DNA from 4 places in the Oceanobacillus sp. E9 genome. Region 2 is predicted to be linked to each of the others. Evidence: riboswitches for the same ligand, from Rfam matches in the RefSeq annotation. Region 2 holds a riboswitch; each other region holds the start of a gene.
What was found. Region 2 has a riboswitch for S-adenosylmethionine ahead of AQ616_RS00675 (O-acetylhomoserine aminocarboxypropyltransferase/cysteine synthase family protein). Riboswitches for the same ligand answer to the same signal wherever they lie in the genome.
Positions count from the first base shown of each region.

Region 1 (5,816 bases), on a different contig from region 2:
AGCAGGAACACGTGAATTCAAATTTTGAAAATGGTTATGATGGAAAGTGATGTTACGATCTCCATCATCACTATCGGAAGAGCCCATTAACATCGCTTTCCAGCTGTCATGGACATAGTTCCAGGAGAAGGTAATATTATGTGCATTTTTCTTTACATCAAATAACCCGTCATAATAATCTTTGTCCACATTTAAATCTGCATATAGCTCATTATGGTCTACCCAGATATTATTAGATGGTCCTTCAATACTAATAGCGTCTTTATCACCAGCTCTTACTTCGTGAATTGTGAGATTTCGAATGATCACATTATCTGCCCGCCATACTTTAATGCCGATACCGTCAAATTCGCCATTCGTTCCAACTCCAACAATCGATACATCGGAAACATCTTTGATATTGATTTTACTATCCGAAGTATTATCAGGTGTGATCGTTCCATCTACATAAATTTTTAATGGAGTGTTATCGTCTTTATCCTTTAAGGCTTGAATGATTTGGTCACCAGTGGAAACAGTTACAGTATCTCCTCCTTCACCGCCTGTTGTGCCACCATCAAATGTAGCAAACCCGGTCATACTGAAATCAGGAGTACTCGCAGAGACAGACTGAAAAGACAAACCTAAAGACAATATAACAATAAGACTTAATAAAAAGATTTTTACATTTTTTCTAATCAATTCTTCCACACCCTTTTAAGATTTTATATTTAGTCTGCTTATCCACAAAGTCCTACATCATCCCTCCTTTTTAAAATAATATCTAAACCTTATCACGAAAACGCTTACTTAAAAATAATCATTTATTCATATATTAAACATTCTGGTTAGTTTATACTAAATAAAATCCAATAAATACAGACTATATTTACTATAAAAAATAGCTAATTACCTCGTTTTTTAAAATTTATTATTTGTTATAGAAAGTTTATTTTTAGAGAATCTAATATAATGATTATAGATTTTGTCTTTGATTAATATTTTTTTTACAGTAATTTACTAATTATAAAAATGAGAGAATAAATTAACTCTGGACACAGTCTCATTGGGTTTTACACCCGCTATTTTAATTGGCCAATAAGAGAGAAAAATTAAAAGAATCGTTGATTACGGTCATTGAAGAAGTCGTTATTCAAGAAGTATTTAAAATAATATTGACCATCTGTACTAAGTAATGCTACTGCATTAGTGGATGATTTGTAAGTTACACCTGTAAAATCAGTAATTTCTTCACCTTTAACATTTGTCCCCCTTTGACAACGCGGTGGCTGAAGCGACATTCAAAAAGATCAAAACAGAATTTGTATATATACAGTTAAGATAGTAAGAAACATACTAGGTATTTTTCAAAGAAAAAATAAGCATTGGTATGTCAACACTAAAATGGACAAAAAGTTATAGGGGTAGATGAGATGTTTAAATTTCACTTTAAATAACCTAGCGTTCCATGAATTCGAATGTTATTACACCAATGAAAATAATCATTAAGTTCAAGAACAAGATGTTCAAGAGAAGTGAAATGAGCTCCGTCCATAGTAGTATGCTTCAGTTATTAATATAAGTTTACAAGCCCTCATTTTATCTGTCCGATTTAGTGTAGCTTATCCAAAGGTACCTCATAGGCGAGATGAGTGCCCAGAATTAGAGGGTGCAGGAAAGTATGGTAACTTATAGGCGAGATGAACGCCCAGAATCAGAAGGAATAGAGAAATAAGGTACCTCATAAGCGAGATGAGTGCCCGAAATCAGATGGATCAAAGCAGAATGGTGCTAATAGACAAGATGAGTGCCCGGAATTAGACGTTACATGGAAATCTGGTAGCTCATTGATTGGTAGGGAGATAATCCGTTTGCTTAAGTAAAAGAACTACCTTCCGCTTCAAAGGAAGGTAGTTCCATTCATTATTTATTCAAATTTAATCTTTTCGTTTTTCCCCGCGATGGTTCCGAGTATTGCTATACATAAAGCAACAATCATTAAAATAACCAAAGGAATAGTCCATCCATTGGTCCATTCTGAGATGAAACCAAGTAGTAATGGTCCAAGTGCAGCGACCATATAGCCGACCGATTGTGCCATACTTGATAGTTGTGAAGATTGAGCCACTGTTTCTGTACGAAGAACAAAAAACATCATCGCTAGACTAAATGCTGTCCCAGCACCGACTCCAGTTAACAATAAGAAAGCTATAATTAAGTTAGATGATGATGTAAATGTTATTCCAAGCAGTCCACTAAAAAATAGAAGTCCTGCAATGCATCCAATTATTCGTTGATTATTCATTTTTCCTGCAATGATTGGCGCGACAAATGTCGTTGGAATAATTCCCATTTGTAAAATTGCAATAAACCAACCTGCGTCACTTTCAGAAAATCCTTTTGCTAATAAGATATCTGGAAGCCAAGTAAACAGACTATACGGAATGAATGATTGAAAACCCATAAAGAATGTTACTGCCCAAGCTATTTTCGACTTGAATAATGCAGTAGGAGGTTGGCTCTTTACATCTACAAACACCTTTTTCCGTGATGAACGAATCATGGGTAGTCGTAATAATAATATAATTACTGCAATCAAGGAAATGACGCTCCATACTTGCATTGCGTTGCGCCAATCCAATGAAGGAAAGGAAGTAATAGGGACAGATATTCCTGAAGCCAGCGCTCCAAATAAATTCATGGTTACAGAATAAATACCAGTCATAAGTCCGATACGATATGGGAAGCTTGATTTGATTAGTCCTGGCATTAGTACATTTCCCACCGATATTGCTATCCCCAGAAGCAGTGTGCCGAATAGCAACATGGATATATCACCAATTGATCGAATATATATACCTATGGATAATACTACCATTGCCATTAATAACGTAAATTCCATTCCTAGTTTTCTAGATAGAGTAGGAACAAATGAAGAAAAAATTCCAAATGCTATTAAAGGTAATGTGTTAATTAAACCGATCATGGCATTTGTTACCTCTAATTCATTTCTAAATATTGGAATTAATGGGCCAACGGAAGTGATGGGGGACCGTAGTGTTGAAGCTATGAAAAGAATCGCTAAAATTAATAGAAATGTATAATAACGCTGTTTTGTCGAATTTGAAATACGTTGCATGGTGTTTCTCCTTATGATTAATCTTCGTTAGCTAATATATCAAAAGTTAATTATACATAAATTGATCATAAGGAGAAAGATAAAAATTATTGATTATTTATTCTGAGTTTTAAAGGATTTAAGCCAAAAGGTAACCAAACACATATTACAACTTATGGTAAGTATGGGGCAATGACTAACATGATGATAGAAATTGATATTAAAAAAGTACTAACTGTTTTTGATAATTTTACATTTTTATCACTTTTATAAAATCCAGAGAATTGTAATTTGTTCCGATATAATACAAAAATAGAAATAATGATACCAATACCAGCAATTAATCCTCCATAATAATTATCTAATTGAATACCGATGGATGAATAGATAAACATAATAGCTTTATTGAAAATAAATCCCAATAGACCAAAAATTATGAGTATACGGATGATTTCTAAAGTGAATTTCATTTTCGGCTCTCCTTAAATAGCTATAAAGTTCTACAATAATCTAAATTGAGTATTTATTAAAATTTTGCGTCTATTATAAATAAATCTACGTCTATTTAATAAAAGGGGGAAAACTAGCAATGGCAATATTAAATCTAGCAAGTGTAATATTAGGGATAATAGCATTAATTCTTCCCGTTATCAATCTATTATCCACACATAAACATAAATTGAAAAAAATTATTCTAATGTTAGTAAGTCTAAGTGCATGTTCTATTGCAATATGTTTTCAGTTATTTTATCAGCATCACCTCGTGAAAATTCAGGATTGGTCAGCTTTAATGGATGTTTCAGGTAGCACAGTTTTGATATCTGCAATACTATTGGCTTTAACGGTTACTTTAAATATTTCTTCCATTTTTGGGATGAGGGAGTCATGATAAACAAAAAGCTTGAAGCAGTGTTTTTAGATAGGGATGGGACCATTGGTGGAGATGATAAGGTACATTATCCAGATGACTTTAAGTTGTTTACGAATTCGAAAAAGAATATAGATTATCTTAAACAATTTGTTCAAGTGTTTTCATTTACCAATCAACCAGGTATTTCATTGGGAGAGGCGAGTAAAGAAGATTTCTATAAAGAATTAATGGGATTTGGTTTTGATGATGTATTTCTATGTCCACATCATCATAAAGAAGGCTGTAAATGCCGAAAACCTAGTACTGGTATGTTAAAAGAAGCTACTTATAAATATCAGTTAAATTTAAATAACTGTGTTGTAATTGGCGATAGATGGAGTGATATGGTAGCAGCTTCCAAAACAAATTCAGTAAAGATATTAGTAAAAACAGGGGCAGGAATGTCAACGCTTCATGACCATTTTGAAAAACTAAAAGAAATTGAACTTGATTTTGTTGCAGAGAATCTTACAGAAGCAGTAAACTGGATTAGTAATCGATATCACCTATCATAGAAAAATGAATGAAACAAATCAATTTATGATATATAGATTGCAGAATTAAATCGCAGTAGACAAATCGGATTAATGAGTTTATAATTAAGTTTATAAAAATATACTTATCAAGAGAGGTGGAGGGACTGGCCCGTTGAAACCTCAGCAACAGAGTGCATCTATCTGTGCTAAATCCTGCAAGCATTAGCTTGAAAGATAAGTTGAGGTTATCGTAATATACAAATTCTCTCTTCTTATCTTTGCCATGATCATACTTATAGAAGAGGAGGATTTAAATATGGCTTTCTGGAATGAAGATGAATCAGAAAGAAGAAAAAACGAATTAATTGAGAAATTAATTGCATCTAATCATTTTAAAAAAGGGAACAAACATCTTTATGAGCTTACTACCGCAGAGTTAGAATACGAATACTTTAAGCTTCAATTTAATGATCACCCACATGCTGGTAAAAGTGCCATTCATTGGGAGAATTTCTAACTATATGTTGATAAAAACATCACCCTCGCATTTGCGAGGTTTTTTTATTCCATTTTTACATCAAATGTATTACTCATAGCAAATTACTTAATTATCAATTACTTTTACATAGATAGTGTCTATTCCGACTGGCGGACCAATCTCTCTGACTTCTCCAGTAAATCCGACTTCAACTTTATCACTTACTTCAAAAGTAATTTCTTCTTCTACAGATAAATCAACAGTTACTTGATTTCCAGAATTTAAAATTGACCCTTTAGTTACTTTAACAATAGCAATATCATTGTTTATTGTCTGTATATTTCCAATAAGGCTATCCTGAGTTTAAAATTTGGCATTTCGAATGTTATTAATAGAAGTGCTATCACAAGAACTGGAAAATACTAACATAAATATTATACTGATGTAATTTATCATTATTCTAAAAATCTTCATATACAATCACACCCCTAATAGATATTATATATTATTAAATGAATGAGAATTATGTATTTTTCTGAATTGAATGATAAAATGGAGTGTAGTCTGTTGGAGGTGACTGGTATGCAAATAAACTTTAAATCAATACATAGTGAAGAGGATGTTAACTTAATTTCCACATTATATAGTAAAGTTTGGAGACAAGATTCTGAAGGGATATTCCAACGAATAAAGAAACATATGGACTATGATGGTTTTCAAGGGCATATGATTCTATCGGAAGAAAATAAGTTAATTGGTTTTGCTTATGGTTATTTTTCATTGAAAGGTCAATATTACCATGATCTTATTGCTAATCATCTGAATCAACAGGAGTATCAAGATTGGCTCTCCAAC
Region 1 is NZ_LSNA01000007.1:437,680-443,495, forward strand. It holds gene AQ616_RS11770 (pectate lyase family protein) at 1-681, opposite strand, end outside; gene AQ616_RS19440 (hypothetical protein) at 1,092-1,280, opposite strand; gene AQ616_RS19245 (IS3 family transposase) at 1,424-1,549, opposite strand; gene AQ616_RS11775 (CynX/NimT family MFS transporter) at 1,907-3,118, opposite strand; gene AQ616_RS11780 (hypothetical protein) at 3,271-3,567, opposite strand; gene AQ616_RS11785 (hypothetical protein) at 3,687-3,986, shown strand; gene AQ616_RS11790 (HAD-IIIA family hydrolase) at 3,983-4,522, shown strand; SAM riboswitch class I at 4,624-4,724, shown strand; gene AQ616_RS11795 (Fur-regulated basic protein FbpA) at 4,800-5,000, shown strand; gene AQ616_RS11800 (GNAT family N-acetyltransferase) at 5,544-5,816, shown strand, end outside.
Region 1: it holds a riboswitch for S-adenosylmethionine, as region 2 does, so the genes downstream of both, AQ616_RS11795 (Fur-regulated basic protein FbpA) here and AQ616_RS00675 (O-acetylhomoserine aminocarboxypropyltransferase/cysteine synthase family protein) in region 2, are expected to answer to the same signal.

Region 2 (5,816 bases):
AGCTAGTTTAGGCTACTATATTAATCCAATTTTAAGTATATTATTGGGATTAATCATTCTAAAAGAACCATCAACCAAAGCGCAGATATTCTCATTTATTCTTGCTGGAGCAGCAGTAATTTATCTTACATTAGGGTATGGGATCTTCCCATGGATATCGATATTTTTAGCTGCTTCTTTCGCCATTTATGGTTTCATCAAGAAGACCCTAGATCTCAGTGCAATGTTTGGGCTTACGTTAGAAACACTTGTTATGACACCATTTGCATTATTATATATATGGTTAGCTCCTCAAGCACAAGGATTTTCATTAAATCCTATCTTGACCGTGGAAAATCTATTTTTAATAGGTGGAGGCATTGTTACTGCTATTCCTTTGCTTCTATTTGCTGCGGGGGCAAGAAGAATACCGCTCGCTTCTGTTGGATTCTTACAGTATGTTGCACCGACTGTGATGTTCTTTCTTGGCGTATTTCTATATAAAGAATCCTTTACTACTCACCATATGATCACATTTTTATTTATTTGGTTAGCACTAGCAATTTATATGTATAGCTTATATAAACAATTACCCCGCAAGCGAGGGAAAAAGCATTGATTATATGAATTTTAAAATAATTATAAATTTACTGTTGACAATCAATAAGAAAACAAGATATACTTTATAACAATTTAATAAGCAAATCTCTTATCAAGAGTGGTGGAGGGAATAGGCCCTGCGAAACCCGGCAACCTGTGGCAATTTTGCTATTGAAAGGTGCTAAATCCTACAGACAATTGTCTGGAAGATAAGAGGAGGTTCGGTTTTATAAAGACAAAGTCCTCTTCTTATGAAGGGGGCTTTTTTTTTAATCCTTCTCTTATTACTTTAAAAATAATAATTTCAAGGAGGAAATACGATGTCTAAATTTCAATCATTACAAGCAGAAACTATCTTACTTCATGGTGGGCAAGAACCAGATCCATCAACTGGATCACGTGCAGTTCCAATATATCAAACTACATCCTATGTGTTTCGAGATACCGAACATGCACAAAATTTATTTGGTTTAGCAGAACCAGGAAATATTTATTCACGTATTATGAACCCAACTGTAGATGCTTTCGAACAACGAATTACTCAACTAGAAGATGGTATTGGCGCTGTTGCTACATCATCCGGTATGGCTGCGATTACGTTAGCAATTCTTAATATTGCTGGTTCTGGAGATGAAATTGTTGCAGATAGCAACTTATACGGAGGTACATTCAATCTATTTGCTAATACCCTTCCACGTTACGGAATTAATGTAAAATTTGTAGATGGTACAGATCCTCAAGCAATTGAAGATGCTATTACAGAAAAGACAAAGGCAGTTTTTGGTGAAATTATAACCAACCCTAGCCTCTATGTATTTGATGTTGAAAAAGTTGCTGAAGTAGCACATAAGCATGGTGTACCGTTAATTATTGATAATACCTTTGCTACACCTTATGTAACAAAGCCATTAACTTGGGGTGCAGATATTGTTGTTCATTCCGCAACTAAATGGATTGGGGGGCATGGAACAACCATTGGTGGTGTTGTCGTCGATAGTGGTCGGTTTGATTGGAATAACCAACGTTTCCCGGACTTTGTAAAACCTGATGAAAGTTATAATGGGTTAAAATACGTTGATCTTGGTGCGGAGGCATATATTACAAAGCTTCGAGTGCAGTTATTACGTGATATTGGAGCATCCCTTAGCCCACAAAATGCCTTTCTGTTACTGCAAGGATTAGAAACATTACACTTACGCATTAAACGACATACGGATAATGCATTACAATTAGCAAACTATTTACAAGCACATCCAGCTGTCGAATGGGTGAATTATCCAGGATTAGAAGAGCATCCATCTCACGAACTGGCAGGTAAATATTTAAAACAAAGCTTCGGATCTATTATTACTTTCGGAATATCTGGTGGTAGAGAAGCAGGTCGAACATTAATAGATAATGTTTCATTATGGTCACATGTTGCAAATGTAGGAGATGCCAAATCTCTCATTATTCATCCGGCATCTACCACTCATCAACAATTAAACGAAGATGACTTAGCATTAAGTGGTGTAACAGAAGAATTAGTACGATTATCCGTAGGTCTTGAGTCTATCGATGATATTATCGCTGATCTTGACCAAGCAATTGAAAAGGCTACTGGTAAATCACGTACAAATAAACCATCTCAAGAGGAAGTTGCAGTACAATGGTTACTTCAATCTCCATTTGATCGAAGCAATGGAGTGAGAAAAAAAGTAATAGCTACGCTTCAAATAGACCAAGATCAAATAGCACCGCTTAAAACACTAGGATATGAAATATTGCCGGTGACATCTTTAAGTGATCTTAATACAGAAGTTGATGCTATTTGGATTGATGAGACAATACCGTCTATCGAAGGAGTAGTACCTACAAATACGATTGTTTTTGCATCGGATAATCAATCTGCGCAATTAAAAAATAATATTGTGATAACCAATCAATCTCCAGCAAAAATCGCACTACAACTTCGTAATGGTCAAGAGACGAAACAACCAATCAAATTATAATTAGCTCTAAAATGTGTTTATGTTTCATTTTATAAGGGTATTAAAATATATATAAGATAAGGAGCCTTCCATAATGAAGGCTTTTTTTTTTGAAAAGATAAGAGTATAAAAATTGGGAATTCCTATCGTTCATAGAAAGATAAGGCCACTTCTAGCTCCATCAACCAGCAACGGCGACTTCACGAAATTGCCCTACGAAGACTGCCGAATGGCGTGGTCGCACTTATACCCTTGGGTGAAAGTCATCATCGGTTGTCACCTTACCGTGTCCTTTATCTTAAAGAAAAAAAGGAAGTTCGACCATTGTCGAACCATCCTTAAAAAAACAGGGAGGCACTCGCTACGTTGCTAAACGGTCGCTTGTGCTTTTATTCCTATAAATTGTTGGTTTAGGTTATCAATAAATGGATTAAACTATTATTATAAAAATCCATCTACTCCAGCCTTCTTCATAGACAAATCCATTTACTAATTCATAATATATAAGAAAAGAACTGCATAGGTGTGATTACATGAAAAACAAGAAAAAGATTATGATCTATAGCGGATTGGTTGCGTTAGTACTTCTTATTATAATTGGATTTATCTACCAATCTCAAGATCCATTTAAGCATCTTTCCTCCGACCAAATAGAGAAAGAAACAGCACTACAAAAACAAGTAGATCAAAATAAATCAAACAATCAACAAGACAATACGAATGACGAAACAGCTAATGAGAATGCAGAAGCCGAAGAAACATCAGGAAATCCCTTCCCCAAAGTTATCAATGAAGCTGTTCAGGGAACGATGAACTTCTTATCTACAGATGAAACACAAATCGTTGCTGTTGGTGATTCATTAACTCAGGGTGTTGGTGATGAAACCGAGCAAGGCGGTTATGTTGGCATTCTTGATAGAACAATAAATAGTACTGGATATAGTGCTGAATTTGATAACTTCGGAAAACGAGGTAACCGAACAGATCAACTGCTAGAAAGATTACGAAATGAACAAAATTTGATTGATGCCATTCAAGAATCAGATATTGCTTTAGTAACTATTGGTGCAAACGACATTATGCAAGTGGTTAAGGAAAATATCACAAGCTTAGATATTAATGATTTTCAAGTAGAACAAGTTCATTATGAGCAAAGGCTCCAAGATATTTTCACTGAAATCCGGGAAATTAATCCCGATTCTTATATATATTTAGTAGGGATTTATAATCCTTTTAAAAATTACTTTGAAGACATCCAAGAGCTTGATATGATCGTTAGTAACTGGAATGATACTGGAATCAGCATTACAGATGAATATGAAAATAGTACTTTTATACCAATTGAAGATTTATTTAATGATACAAATAATATTAACCTATATGCCGACGACAATTTCCACCCGAACTACGAAGGGTATTATAGAATTGCTGAACGAGTATTAAATTATATGTCAATTAGATAAGGATGAACATAATGAGAGAACGATTAAGAAGACTAAAAAAGATAAACAAGTGGAAAAAACTTTTCATAGGGTTATTTACCTTAAATATACTTTTGATAATTATCGTTCTTTCCCTCATCTTTTGGCCTGTATCGAATAATGAATACCCATCCTCAAATGATATAAATGAACAAGAAAGTTCCGAGTTTATTATTCGTACAACAAAACAAAATTTAAATAGTTTAGTAAATGCATATATCGAAAAATTACTTGAAGGGACAAATCATCATTATCGAATAGCACTTGAAGAAGATGTACATTTAATGGGAGAATTACCTGTATTCTCTTCCACGGTTCCTTTATCAGTTAGACTTGAACCACTAGTCCAACCGAACGGAGATCTGATACTCAAACAAAAATCAATATCTGTAGGTTTATTAGAGCTTCCGAACAAAAAAATTATGGAATATATGGGAAGATACTTACCAATGCCAGAATGGGTTACGATTAACCCAGAAGAGCAAGAAATCTATGTTGCAGTTACGGATATGGATATACAAGGAAACTTTCATGTATCTGTAGAAAACATTGACTTAGAGGCTAATAATATAGCACTTAAATTGAATGTGCCGTATGAAACACTTGGTATTCAACAACTAAACTCAGAATCATTACGAGGGCTTTATGAGGAAGACTAACCATTTATGCGTGCGATAGTGGATAGCCTGATTATTATAAAGCCACAGTGGAGACATTCTTCTCCTATATACTAAGCTTCATCATAATCTTGAAGTCTGGATATTCCTGCACGTCACATGCAGAATAAGACATAATAAAAAAGAACCTATGTTTTGGATAATCTATACCCCTTATATCACATTCTACACATAGGTTCTTTTTCTAATAAAATAATATTATAAAATAGATAATGAGTGCTTTTCTATATTCTTTTTTAAACCGCAGTAATCATCTAACGTTCCTTCGTATAATAGTTCAATACCTTGTAGTTCACGTAAATCAGATGGTGTGGTAAAATAAGGAGGCTTTTGGAACTTAAAAGATGAGATATGTTGTAGTACTGTTGCTACAAATTGAGAACAGAAATATGCTGATTTTCGATTAATTCTAATATGAAGCATTACTCCAAACAAACCAATAAAATTATAACGATATATATTTTGATTATTTTCTATATCTCTTATATGTTTTTTTATACTAAGATAATCTTCATTAGACACTTGAAAACGATAAATAGCACAAGGCGAATATCGCATAAATGGATTTCTAATATCTTCCTTTACGAAACCACCAATAAACGGATTATTAGGTTGTTTTCTCCCAAAACTGTATAATTCGGTTAATTCTTCATCAAATCCTATGGATACATGATTTAAAGGTTTTTTCGTATACAAATTTATCGCTCTCGAAAGATAACTCCCCGTGTCTGTAAATAGTAAATATACCGTCCTTTCACACATTCCTCTTACCCCCTTTTGCTTAGGACGCATCTCTTTGTATTACTATATACAAAAGTACCTAGTTGTACAAGTTAATTTTTAATATATTTATAATATTACTTTTAATTTATGCACCTTTACCTAAATATGCCTACACAATTTAACTATTTCTAAAGCCCTATCTTGCATTGTAGCTACAAATGACGTAAGCTGAATTTGATACTTTTTTTCTGGAGGCAATTAATAATGATTAACGTTACGAATGTTAGTTTACGATATGGAGATAAAAAACTTTTTGAAGACGTGAATTTAAAGTTTACACCAGGCAATTGCTATGGAGTGATTGGAGCAAATGGAGCCGGTAAATC
Region 2 is NZ_LSNA01000001.1:154,552-160,367, forward strand. It holds gene rarD (EamA family transporter RarD) at 1-598, shown strand, start outside; SAM riboswitch class I at 686-795, shown strand; gene AQ616_RS00675 (O-acetylhomoserine aminocarboxypropyltransferase/cysteine synthase family protein) at 900-2,570, shown strand; gene AQ616_RS00680 (SGNH/GDSL hydrolase family protein) at 3,083-4,012, shown strand; gene AQ616_RS00685 (YpmS family protein) at 4,024-4,689, shown strand; gene AQ616_RS00690 (hypothetical protein) at 4,906-5,469, opposite strand; gene AQ616_RS00695 (ABC-F family ATP-binding cassette domain-containing protein) at 5,695-5,816, shown strand, end outside.

Region 3 (5,816 bases), on a different contig from region 2:
AGCAGTAAAATTAAAAAGACTCTTACAGACTGAATCTCCAGAGTCCTTTGTCATATTTATAAATGCATCTGAAATTCTTGGAAAAGGATTTTCACTCGATCGTTATTCTGGACAAAAATTATAAGGTTTTATTATACAGAACTACAATTCAAGAGATTGTAGTTCTGGTTTTGTCTTACTTGGTTTTTTAACGTTGAATAACTTAATTCTGGTAGCGATAATTGAATGTCCTCTCAGTGTATTCGTGCACTTCTTGTTAAAAGAATTCGTATTACCTGTTCTACGGATCGTGCCATCTCAAATTACCCCCTACTTTTTTGAAGAGCTTGATGAATATCGCTTTTTATATCCTCCACATCTTCTAATCCAACTGATATACGAATCTGATCTGGTGTCACACCCGTCCTTTTTTGTTGTTCTGGGGTTAATCTTGCGTGTGTCGTACTTGCAGGATGAATTACCAGCGTCTTCGAATCGCCAATATTTGCAACGTGTGATAATAAATTTAACGATTGAATAAACGTTTTCGCTGCTTCATGCCCTCCTTCTATTCCAAATGTAAAAATCGCTCCGGCCCCTTGAGGTAAATAGGTTTTTGCAAGTTCATATTGATGATTTCCTGATAATCCAGGGTAATTTACCCAGGTTACTCTTTCGTGTTCACTTAAATACGTAGCAATTTGTCTCGTATTTATTACGTGTTGCTTCATTCGTAATGGTAGTGATTCTAATCCTTGAATAAATAACCACCCATTAAACGGAGATAATGCTGTCCCAATGTCATGTCCTAATTCAAATCGCGCTTTTGAAATAAATGCATTGGCATTTTTTAGTTCGATATAAGATTGATTGTTTAAAGAACTTTTAGGTGTTGTAAATTCAGGGAAATTTCCGTTTGCCCAGTTAAATTCCCCTGAATCAACGATAATCCCACCGATAGATGTTCCATGTCCTCCTATAAACTTTGTAGTTGAATGGACTACAATATCTGCACCAAATGTAAATGGCCGTTGTAAATATGGAGTAGTAAATGTAGAATCAACGACTAAAGGTATTCCATGATTATGCGCTATAGTGCTTAACGCTTTGATATCAGCTATTTGCAATCCAGGATTACCAATTGTTTCCGTAAAGATTGCCTTCGTATTCTCATTAATGGATGAGGATATTTCCGAGAAGTTTGTGCCATCGACAAAACGGACCGTTACACCAAAGCGTTTAAACGTCTCAGAAAATAGATTATAAGTACCACCATACAACTCATTTGTTGCCACAATTTCATCGCCTACTTTCGCAAGTGTTAATAAAGCAATGGTAATAGCGGACTGTCCAGAAGAAACTGCAAATGCATCAATTCCTCCCTCTAATTCTGCTATGCGCTTTTCCAGAACTCGGTTTGTTGGATTTGCATTACGAGAATAAATGTAGCCAGCTTCTTGCATTTGAAAAAGAGACGCAGCTTGTTCCGGACTTTCGAACCCATAGGATGTAGTTTGATAAATAGGTACCGCCCTAGCATTCGTTTCCTTATCAAACTCCTGTCCTCCATGTTGAGCAATCGTATTAAAATTTAATGTTCCATCAGATTTATTAGTCAATATTATTCCTCCCTCTTCATTCAAAAAACCTCTATTCTGCAATAAGAATAGAGGTTAGCAACTAAAAAGTCATTCTATTCTTATCTTCCAAGCGACTCGCTTGATGGAATTGGCACAGTATCCTATGAAGAACCTGTTGCCGAGGTTTCTTAGGGCCATATCCCTCCACCTCTCATGATAAGAAAAAACATATATAAAGTTATTGGTAGAATAATAATGCAAAATGTACGAAATGTCAATAAATTTTTTCGTATTAATCTTAGTGTGATATGAAAGTAGTATGTCAACCAACGCATCACTTTTATCATTTATTATGAATGATCTTCACTATGTTCAATCTTTTCTAAAACCGTTTCTACTTTTGTATGTCCATGTATCTCACAATAGTAAACAATAGTACGTATATGATGATAAATTTTACAAGGTCTTGTTTCTTTAATAAAATTTCGACGATATTCAATATAATGAGTATCTACATGTATTTTTTCTACATGATTTTCGATTTCTTTCCATTCATGTATCGTATTCTTTGGAGTATCCAATTCCAAAGGCTCAGCAGAAGTCTCTATATGATTAATACTAAATAATAATACCAGTGTTAAAACGAGGAATCGTAACATGGAAAGCACCTGCCATTCTTTTCATTTCTAATGGCTAGTATTAGAAAAATCAAGGCTTCTTATACATGAGGTAAATGATTAATAAAGTTTTGATATATAAATCCTCTTACTAAATGCTCAGAATAATGCTTTTGTAACTCATCTCGCAATAACTCATACTTAGAAGCATCCTCGAGTCCTTCAATAAAATATGAAATACCATCAAAATCTGATCCAAATCCAATGTGTTTCTCACCACCTAACGCACATATATGATCTATATGATGAAAAAGATCCGTTAGTTTAGCAGACTCTGCATTTTTTACAAGAAATGGTGGATACAACGCAAGCTGTATTTGTCCGTTGCAATCAATCAACGCCTTAATTTGATCATCATATAAATTTCTTGGATGATCGCAAATTGCGCGAACATTAGAATGTGAAGCAAAAGGATATTTTGCACTTTTCATTACATCCCAAAAGCCTTCTACGGTTAAATGAGAAACATCCGTAAAGACCATGTGGTTATTGTTCATTTCAACAACCGACTTACCTAATCTTGTTAATCCACCACCTCGTGGTTCCTCCGCACCGTCTGCACATAAATTAGCATGATTCCATGTTAACCCAATCGAAAGAACTCCTAAACGATATAGATATCTCAATTTCACCAAGTCATTACCTATTGCTTCTGCTCCTTCTAACGTTAGGACTGCACCAATTTGATGTTCTTTAAGATTGTTAATTTCATCCCATTGTTTAATATGTTTTATTTGCGGATGTTTCTCAATAATCTCCGAATAAAACAAATCTATTTGTTCTAAAGCATGTTGCCATTGCTCATTTGTCGGTACATCTGGATGTATGAAAACAGCAAAGAACTGTACTTGTACCCCACCTTGCTGCAATCTTTCTAAATTTGTATTTAGTTCATGATCATTTTCAAAATTCAATACCCTTTTTGGTTGTTGAAAGCCCCTTTTTGCCATCTGCAATTTAAGAAGTGCATCACAATGTGTGTCGATAAATCTCATTACTTTCACCCTCCTTTACATATACAATACATTAAAAACCACCTATATTATTGACTTTGTAAGATGAATCAATTTCATAATTACCAAGTTATATAAATAATTACTGAGAGTAGATATTAATTTTCGGATTCTAGCAAAAACCTGGCTTTGATTGGAATGAAAGATGGTGACTCCTGCAGGAATTGCACGAGCTGAAGATCCACTTAAAAAGTGTTCTTCTTTTCAAGTTAGCTGAGGCCGTGCCTGTTAAAAAGCGTTCGTCTGCAATGAAATCAAACAGAGCATTATTCGAGTTTCACACACAATATCTTGATTATGAAATTGATTCAAGTAAAAAACCCGAATTCATTTTCATAAATTCAGGCAACTCTAATCTATTCTAACGCTTAATATCATCCATCACGTTTTGTTTTTCTTTCTGTCTTAGTTCCACTCTCCGTATTTTACCTGAGGTAGTTTTCGGTAATTCAGATACAAATTCTATTTTCCTAGGATATTTGTATGGAGCAACACTATTTTTCACATGATCTTGTAATTCTTTTACTACTGCATCATTTCCAATTATATCTTCTTGTAAAATAATAAATGCTTTAACAACATTTCCTCTTTCCACATCCGGACTTGCTACAACAGCACACTCTTTAACCAAGGAGTGCTTAACTAATGCATCTTCTACCTCAAAGGGTCCGATCGTATATCCCGAAGTAATGATAATATCATCACTTCTTCCTTCAAACCAGAAATATCCATCTTCATCAATTCGCGCTTGATCACCAGTTACATAATAATCCCCGCGTCGTGATTTCATTGTGCGTTCTTCATCCTTATAATATCCGATAAATAGAGCAGGCGTATCTAGCGGTATAGCAATATCTCCTACTATTCCATTTTTAACCGGATTTCCGTCTTCATCAATTACCAGTACGTTATTGCCCGGTGTTGGTTTCCCCATTGATCCTGGCCTTACTTCCATTCCTTTTAAAAATCCAAGTAATAATGTATTCTCTGTTTGTCCATATCCATCACGTACGGTAACATTAAAATGGTTGCGAAAACGCTCAATCACTTCTCGATTCAATGGTTCCCCCGCAGATACTGCACTGTGTAAAGCATCTAACTGGTATTCAGATAAATTTTCCAGTTTTGCCATTAAACGATATTCAGTTGGTGTACAACAAAATACATTTACTTGATGTCTTTCAAGGATTTCAAGATACTTGTTTGGCTCGAATTTCCCCTGATAAACGAGAGCAGTACCACCCTTATATAACACGGATAAGAATGGACTCCACACCCATTTTTGCCATCCTGGAGCAGCTGTTGCCCATACTGTATCTCCCTCTTCTATACTAAGCCAATGTTCTGGCGCCGTTTGCATATGAGCATAGCCCCAGCCATGTGTATGCATAACTGCTTTTGGATTACCCGTTGTTCCTGATGTATAAGGTAAGAAAGCAATATCATCTTTTTTAGTAATCGTAGTCTCTAATTTGGAAGAAGCTGTTTGTTTCAAATAATCTAAAGACAACCATTCAGATTTCTCCTCCCCAACAGAAAACTTTATTAAATCATGAAATTCCCCTACATTTTGGAATTCGCTAGTGTACGCTGAATAACTTACAACACCCTTCACTTCACCATGAGTTATACGATATTGTAAATCCTTTGATCGAAACATTTCAGAACTGGGAATAATAATAATTCCTGTCTTTAGTGCTGCAAGATAAATTTCATAGGTTTCCATCAATCTCGGAAGCATGACAAGAATCTTATCACCTTTTGATAATCCATTTTCTAGAAATAAGTTCCCTATTTTGTTGGCATTATCAAATAATTGTTTGTACGTTATCTGTTTAGATTCACCTTTTTCGTCTTCCCATTTCACTGCAATTCTCGTTTGATCTTCTGCATATTTCTCAAAATCATTTATAATATTGTACTGCTCTGGTGCAATTAAATCAGATTGCTTCATCAATTATTTCCCCCTCCTCAATTTAGTACCTACTACTATGTTCTGATTATTATAGCAGAAACTAACATTAATTCAAAACGATATTAATATTCAGATCATATATCGTACTTACTAGCTAGAATCGAATAACTGGTGTATGATTCGATATATTAGGGAATAGTACAGTTAAGGAGTGTGAGAACGTGCAAGAATTTAATGAAAAAGATTTTGAACAGGCTTATAATCAAGAAACTTCTAAAATAAATAATCAGTTAGATAAAGAGATATTATTTGCAATGATAGGTGATGTAAACACTGGGAAATCTTCTACCATAAACCAATTAATTGGTGATGAAGTAGCAAAGGTTGGAGCAAAACCAGGAGAAACGACTGGAATTGATAAGTATATTTATCGAGATAAAATTATTTTTGCAGATACTCCAGGTCTAGATGATATTAATCATAAAAATTCGGAGGAAACTATTTCTTTCTACCAACAAGCAGATGTTGTTTTATTTTTCTTAAACGCTGCAGGTACTGTATTTTCTGATGGGGAACGAAAATCCTTCGAACTAATTGAAAAACACAACAAAAATATTGTATTTGTATTAAATAAAATTGATGCTGCAGATGA
Region 3 is NZ_LSNA01000006.1:316,815-322,630, reverse strand. It holds gene AQ616_RS08470 (YitT family protein) at 1-124, shown strand, start outside; gene AQ616_RS08465 (O-acetylhomoserine aminocarboxypropyltransferase/cysteine synthase family protein) at 303-1,598, opposite strand; SAM riboswitch class I at 1,676-1,782, opposite strand; gene AQ616_RS08460 (hypothetical protein) at 1,910-2,218, opposite strand; gene AQ616_RS08455 (dipeptidase) at 2,278-3,231, opposite strand; gene mbcS (acyl-CoA synthetase MbcS) at 3,611-5,203, opposite strand; gene AQ616_RS08445 (YcjF family protein) at 5,386-5,816, shown strand, end outside.
Region 3: it holds a riboswitch for S-adenosylmethionine, as region 2 does, so the genes downstream of both, AQ616_RS08465 (O-acetylhomoserine aminocarboxypropyltransferase/cysteine synthase family protein) here and AQ616_RS00675 (O-acetylhomoserine aminocarboxypropyltransferase/cysteine synthase family protein) in region 2, are expected to answer to the same signal.

Region 4 (5,816 bases), on a different contig from region 2:
ATTTCGAAGTGATTTTAGTTTCCTCAGGAGCTGTTGCAGCTGGGTTTCGAAACCTAGGATACTCTTCTAGGCCTGTTACATTAAAAGGAAAACAAGCATCTGCGGCCATCGGTCAAGGTCTATTAATTCATACTTATATGAATAAGTTTATGGAATACAATATTCGATCTGCTCAATTATTATTAACAAGGACTGATTTTTCGATTCAAAAACGGTATAAAAATGCTACTTCTACTATGTTGGAGTTATTAGAACGAGGCGTTATTCCGATTATTAATGAAAATGACACAGTTGCAGTTGATGAATTAACGTTTGGGGATAATGATATGCTTTCTGCTTTAGTTAGTGGAGCTATTCATGCAGCTCAATTAATTATATTAACCGATATTGATGGAATTTATGATAAACACCCTGGTAAATATGTGAGTGCGAAACGCTACGACACAATTGATTTAATTACTGACGAAATGATACAGGAAACAGATGTATCGGGTTCGAAATTAGGTACTGGGGGTATGAAATCGAAACTGATGGCAGCAAAGGTTGCTACTTCTCTCGGAGTCCCTGTTTTTATTGGTAAGGGGGAAGGAATATCTAAATTACTAGAAATAGTTAATGGTAATGGAGAGGGTACTTATGTCAAAAGTGTTCGAAGTAAACAAATTCCCATTCGCAAGCAATGGATTTCTCTTCACTCGACATTAGAAGGAAAACTACTTATTGACGATGGAGCTACCCAAGCGCTTATGTATAACGGAAGTAGTTTGCTGTCAGCTGGTGTGGTAAATATTCAGGGGGATTTTGAAGATGGAGATGTTGTAGAAGTTTATAATCGAAGTAAATTATTAGGAAGAGGACAAGTGAGCTGTTCATCGGAAGAGCTCAAAGCAGCCAAAACATTAAAAAAAGCAAAACAGGTGACGCAACTTTCTGCTATTGAGGTTATTCACAGAGATTCGTGGGTTATGGTTGATCAAATAAAGGAGGAGTTACTATGAATGAAGTGATAGAGAAAGCTAAGAGTGCAAAACAAGCAAGTTATCAAATGGCCCTATCTACAACTGATGACAAAAATGAAGCATTACAATTAATATCTCAAGCAATTCTAGATAAAAAACAAGAAATAATAACAGCAAACGTCCTGGATATAGAAGAGGGAAAGAAAAAAGGTTTATCTGATTCGGTTATCGATAGAATTAAATTAAATGAGGAAAGATTACAAGATATAGCTGAAGCAATTTTACAGGTAACTATATTAACTGATCCTATTGGTGAAACCCTAGAAATAATAGAGAAAGACAATGGTTTATTTATTACGAAGAAGCGGGTCCCAATTGGAGTTATTGGAATGGTTTATGAAGCTAGACCTAATGTCACTGTTGATGCAGCTTCACTTGCAATAAAGACAGGAAACGCAGTAGTATTACGTGGTAGTTCTTCAGCTATACATTCTAACAAAGCACTTATTCATGTAATTCATGATGCATTAACTTCTAGCTCCATACCAAAAGAAGCTGTACAATTAATAGAAGATACTAGAAGAGAAGTAGCGAATCAACTATTTCAATTAAATGAATATCTGGATGTTTTAATACCAAGGGGAGGAAAACAATTAATCGAAACAGTGGTAAAACAATCTACGGTACCTGTTATTGAAACCGGTGCAGGGAACTGCCATGTTTATCTAGATGAATCTGCTAAAGTAGAGATGGCAACGGAAATTGTTTTGAATGCAAAACTACAACGACCATCAGTATGTAATGCAATCGAGTCATTAATTATTCATAAACAGTGGTTTGAAAATCATGGTTTAGAACTATTAAAAAGCATGCAATCTCATGACATAACAATTCACGGGGATGGATTCGTTATGGAGAGATTTCCAACTGCTATAAGAGCAGAGGAAAAAGATTGGGAAACGGAGTATTTAGCAAGTGAAATAAGTGTAAAAATAGTTGGTTCAGTATCAGAAGCGATCGCCCACATCAATCGATATGGTACACGTCATTCGGAAGCTATTATAACTGAAAACAAGATTAATGCTGAACAATTTCAACTTCAAGTTGACGCTGCAGCAGTTTATCACAATGCTTCAACTAGATTTACAGATGGATTTGAATTCGGATATGGTGCAGAAATAGGGATTAGTACACAAAAATTACATGCTCGAGGTCCAATGGGGCTGGAAGCATTAACTTCAACTAAATTTGTGATTTCAGGCTCAGGCCAAATTCGCAATTAATTAAAACTCCAAACTACTTTCAGCTTATATAGGAAGTCTAATAAGTAGTTTGGAGTTATTTATAGATTTTATTAAGCTTATCCCCAAATCTCTTTGGAGAGTTCAACGATATAACGTAATTTATTCCACTGATCTTCTTCTGTTAATTTATTTCCTTGATGTGTTGATGCAAATCCACATTGCGGACTAAGCGAAATTTGATCTAACGGAATATATTGTGAAGCATCTTTGATTTTCTTAATGATCTCTTCTTTGTCCTCTAGCACACCGAATTTAGAAGTGATTGCTCCAATTACGACTTGTGGTCCTCCATTAGGTATATGAGCTAAAGGTTCAAAGCTGCCTGAACGATCATCATCATATTCTAAGAAAAATCCGTCCACTTTTTCATTAGCAAATAAGGTTGGGGCAATATGAGCATAACTGCCTTCGAATGCCCAAGTAGAACGATAGTTTCCTCTACATAAGTGTGTAGTTACGATTAAATCATCTGGTTTATTCTCAAGTACACTATTTACAACATATAAAGATAAATCAATCAACTCTTGACGAGATAAATCTTCTTCAAATGTTATTAACTCATCTACGTTCAAGCCGGCAATGTATACATCATCCAATTGCAGGTATCGACATCCAGCTTCGTAAAATGCTTGGATTGCATCTCGATACGTAGTGATAATGTCTTCTGCATAAGATTGAATATCTGGATAAACTTCTGGGTTGCGTGTTCCTTTGTGAAATAATTGATTTGGACTAGGAATGGTTTGTTTTGCAACAGCACGCTCCCCTACTATCTGTTTAAATTCAATGAAATCTTTGACAAATGAATGGTCTGTTGGAAAACTAATCTTTCCGTTATTACGAATGTTATATCTCTCTGTTTCAATTCCTTTAAATAAGTAACCTTTTTCTGGAATATATCCTTCAATACCATTCAATTCTTCTAAAAAGTCCGTATGCCACCATAAACGACGGAACTCACCATCCGTAACAGCTTGTAGACCTATTTCAATTTGTTTGTCTACGATCCGCTTGATTTCTTCTGTTTGAATGTCTCTCAATTCCTTTTCTGAGATATTTCCATCCGAATAATTTTTTCTAGCCTGATGCAAACGCTCTGGTCGTAGCAAACTACCTACATGGTCTGCTCGAAATGGTGCTTTGATTATTGTTTTTGTCATTTTTCCTTCCTTCTTTCTCCATTAAATTTTGTTTAGTCTCACAGAGTAGGGTCTTGCTCTATGAAACTAACATATGACAGTTCTGTACAGAGAATAGGGGAAAAATAAATACCCCCTTCTACAAGTAAGAAGAGGGTACAGGAAACCGTACGATATACTCTTCTTATCTTCTAGCATTTACGCTACTGGAATTGGCACAGTACTTAAATAAGTCTGTTGCCGAGGCTTCCTTGGGCCAGTCCCTCCACCTCTCTGGATAAGAATTGTCATATTTAATTAATAGAAATTTTATAAGATATCGAATAGGATGTCAATAGTTTTTTAATAAATATTTATCGAGTATGTAAACGACAGTAATTTAACTACCATTCTTTCGAGGAAGAATAGATATCTCAAAATAAAAAGTATCTTTTTATGTTATTTGCTTTTGATGTATTTTTAGTTCCTTTGTCTTGCAATTCCATCTTGGAACGATAAAATAACAATATGCTCATTTATACATTGAATGGTGTTAGAAAGAGGTATTTCATGCTAAAGAAAATGACAGAAGATATATTTCAATTAGTAGTGCGGTTTAAAGGTGCAATGGGGGAAGTGAATTGCTATTTAATAAAAGGAGAAAAAGGATATACTGTCATAGATACCGGTATTTATGCCACGGAAACTAAGGAAACTTGGAAGGCGGTTTTGGATAATTATCAAATTGAAAAGCTGATATTAACGCATACTCATGAGGATCATATAGGATTAGCAAAATGGTTTCAAGAGGAATATGCCATCCCCGTCTTTGTATCTAGACGAGGATATAAAGAAATGCTTAAGGGAAAAGATCGGAAATCACATATGGAAAGAATGAAATCACTAATTAAACGTCATGGTACACCGCCATTACCGTTAAAAATAAAGGATTTTTCTTTTATCTATGATTTTGAACCAGACGGATTTTTTGATGATGGTGATCAAATCATCTTAGGTAATCAGCCTTTTCAAGCAATTTGGACACCTGGACATGCTCCTGATCACTATTGTTTTTATAATAAGCAAGAAGAAATAATGATTATAGGTGATCATGTGTTAGAGCATCTTTCACCAGTGATTGGCTTATGGATGGGAGAAGAGTTGAACCCATTAAAGGACTATTTACCATCTTTATTAGAATTACAGGAATATCCGAGTAGATTAGCATTACCTGGTCATGGAAAAGAGATGGAAAATTTATCAGAACGAATAATGGAAACTTATAATCGACATCTCTTTCGTCTTGAGGAACTCAAACAACTTTTATCGGACAAACCGATGTCTGCTTTTAAAATAACAACTAAAATTTATGGACCTATGAAAGGGACAGCTTTTGTCAGTCAGTTTATGGCGACATTAACTCGGTTAATTTATTTAGCGGAAAATCAGGACATACGAAGTATAGAAAAAAACGGCAAAGTACTTTACAAGGCGAAATAAACGATATAAGTGAATGTTTAATGTTAAGTTTGAACGGTTAAAATGATAGAACGCAAAGATAGGAGAAATAGATATGTATAAAAATTCAGAGCGCTTTATCACAGCATTTAATCGTATTGACAAAGCATTAAAATCACAATTAAACAAAAAAGAAATGGGTTTCTCTAGAGCAGTGCGAGTTCTATCAGACTCTAATGCTACGATAAAACGATACTACGAGGATTTATTGGAATTTGCTGAACTCAGAAATGCAATTATTCATAACCGTATCGATGTTTCCTATGCGATTGCAGAACCTCATGATACAATTGTGGAACGTATCGAAAAAATAGAAGAAGATTTTACAAGTCCAAAACAAGTAAAGAATGCATTCATAAAACAAGTTGTTACATTCCAATTAAACGATTCTATGCAAAAGTTACTTCAAGTAGTAAGAGATAGAGGATTAACGAAGTTACCTATTTATGAGAATCAAGATTTTAAAGGATTAATTACACACAAGGGCATTGCTCGATGGATAGCAAATTCTATGAACGATGGTCAACAAATAACGGATGCAACTGCTAAAGATATTTTAGAATACGAAAAATCAGATAATCATCTTTTTATAAGCGAGGAAATGTCCGTATATGAAGCTGCTGACGTATTTACAGAACAAGTTGAAAAAGGTAATCGACTTGCGGCTTTGCTTATTACAAAAACAGGGAAAGAAGATGAAAAGTTGGTAGGCATTATTACCAATTGGGATATCATGGAGATATAGGGGGAGTTTTGAATGGTTAAGTTTGCAGCAATTGATTTTGAAACAGCAAACGAAAAAAGAAATAGTGCTTGTTCTATAGGTGTGGTAATTATGAATGATACTGAAATTATAGATGAGTTTTACTCACTAATTAATCCATTAGCCCCATTTCGTTCACGCAATATATATGTTC
Region 4 is NZ_LSNA01000007.1:221,047-226,862, forward strand. It holds gene proB (glutamate 5-kinase) at 1-998, shown strand, start outside; gene AQ616_RS10730 (glutamate-5-semialdehyde dehydrogenase) at 995-2,242, shown strand; gene AQ616_RS10735 (5-methyltetrahydropteroyltriglutamate--homocysteine S-methyltransferase) at 2,320-3,423, opposite strand; SAM riboswitch class I at 3,584-3,686, opposite strand; gene AQ616_RS10740 (MBL fold metallo-hydrolase) at 3,952-4,881, shown strand; gene AQ616_RS10745 (CBS domain-containing protein) at 4,955-5,644, shown strand; gene AQ616_RS10750 (3'-5' exonuclease) at 5,657-5,816, shown strand, end outside.
Region 4: it holds a riboswitch for S-adenosylmethionine, as region 2 does, so the genes downstream of both, AQ616_RS10735 (5-methyltetrahydropteroyltriglutamate--homocysteine S-methyltransferase) here and AQ616_RS00675 (O-acetylhomoserine aminocarboxypropyltransferase/cysteine synthase family protein) in region 2, are expected to answer to the same signal.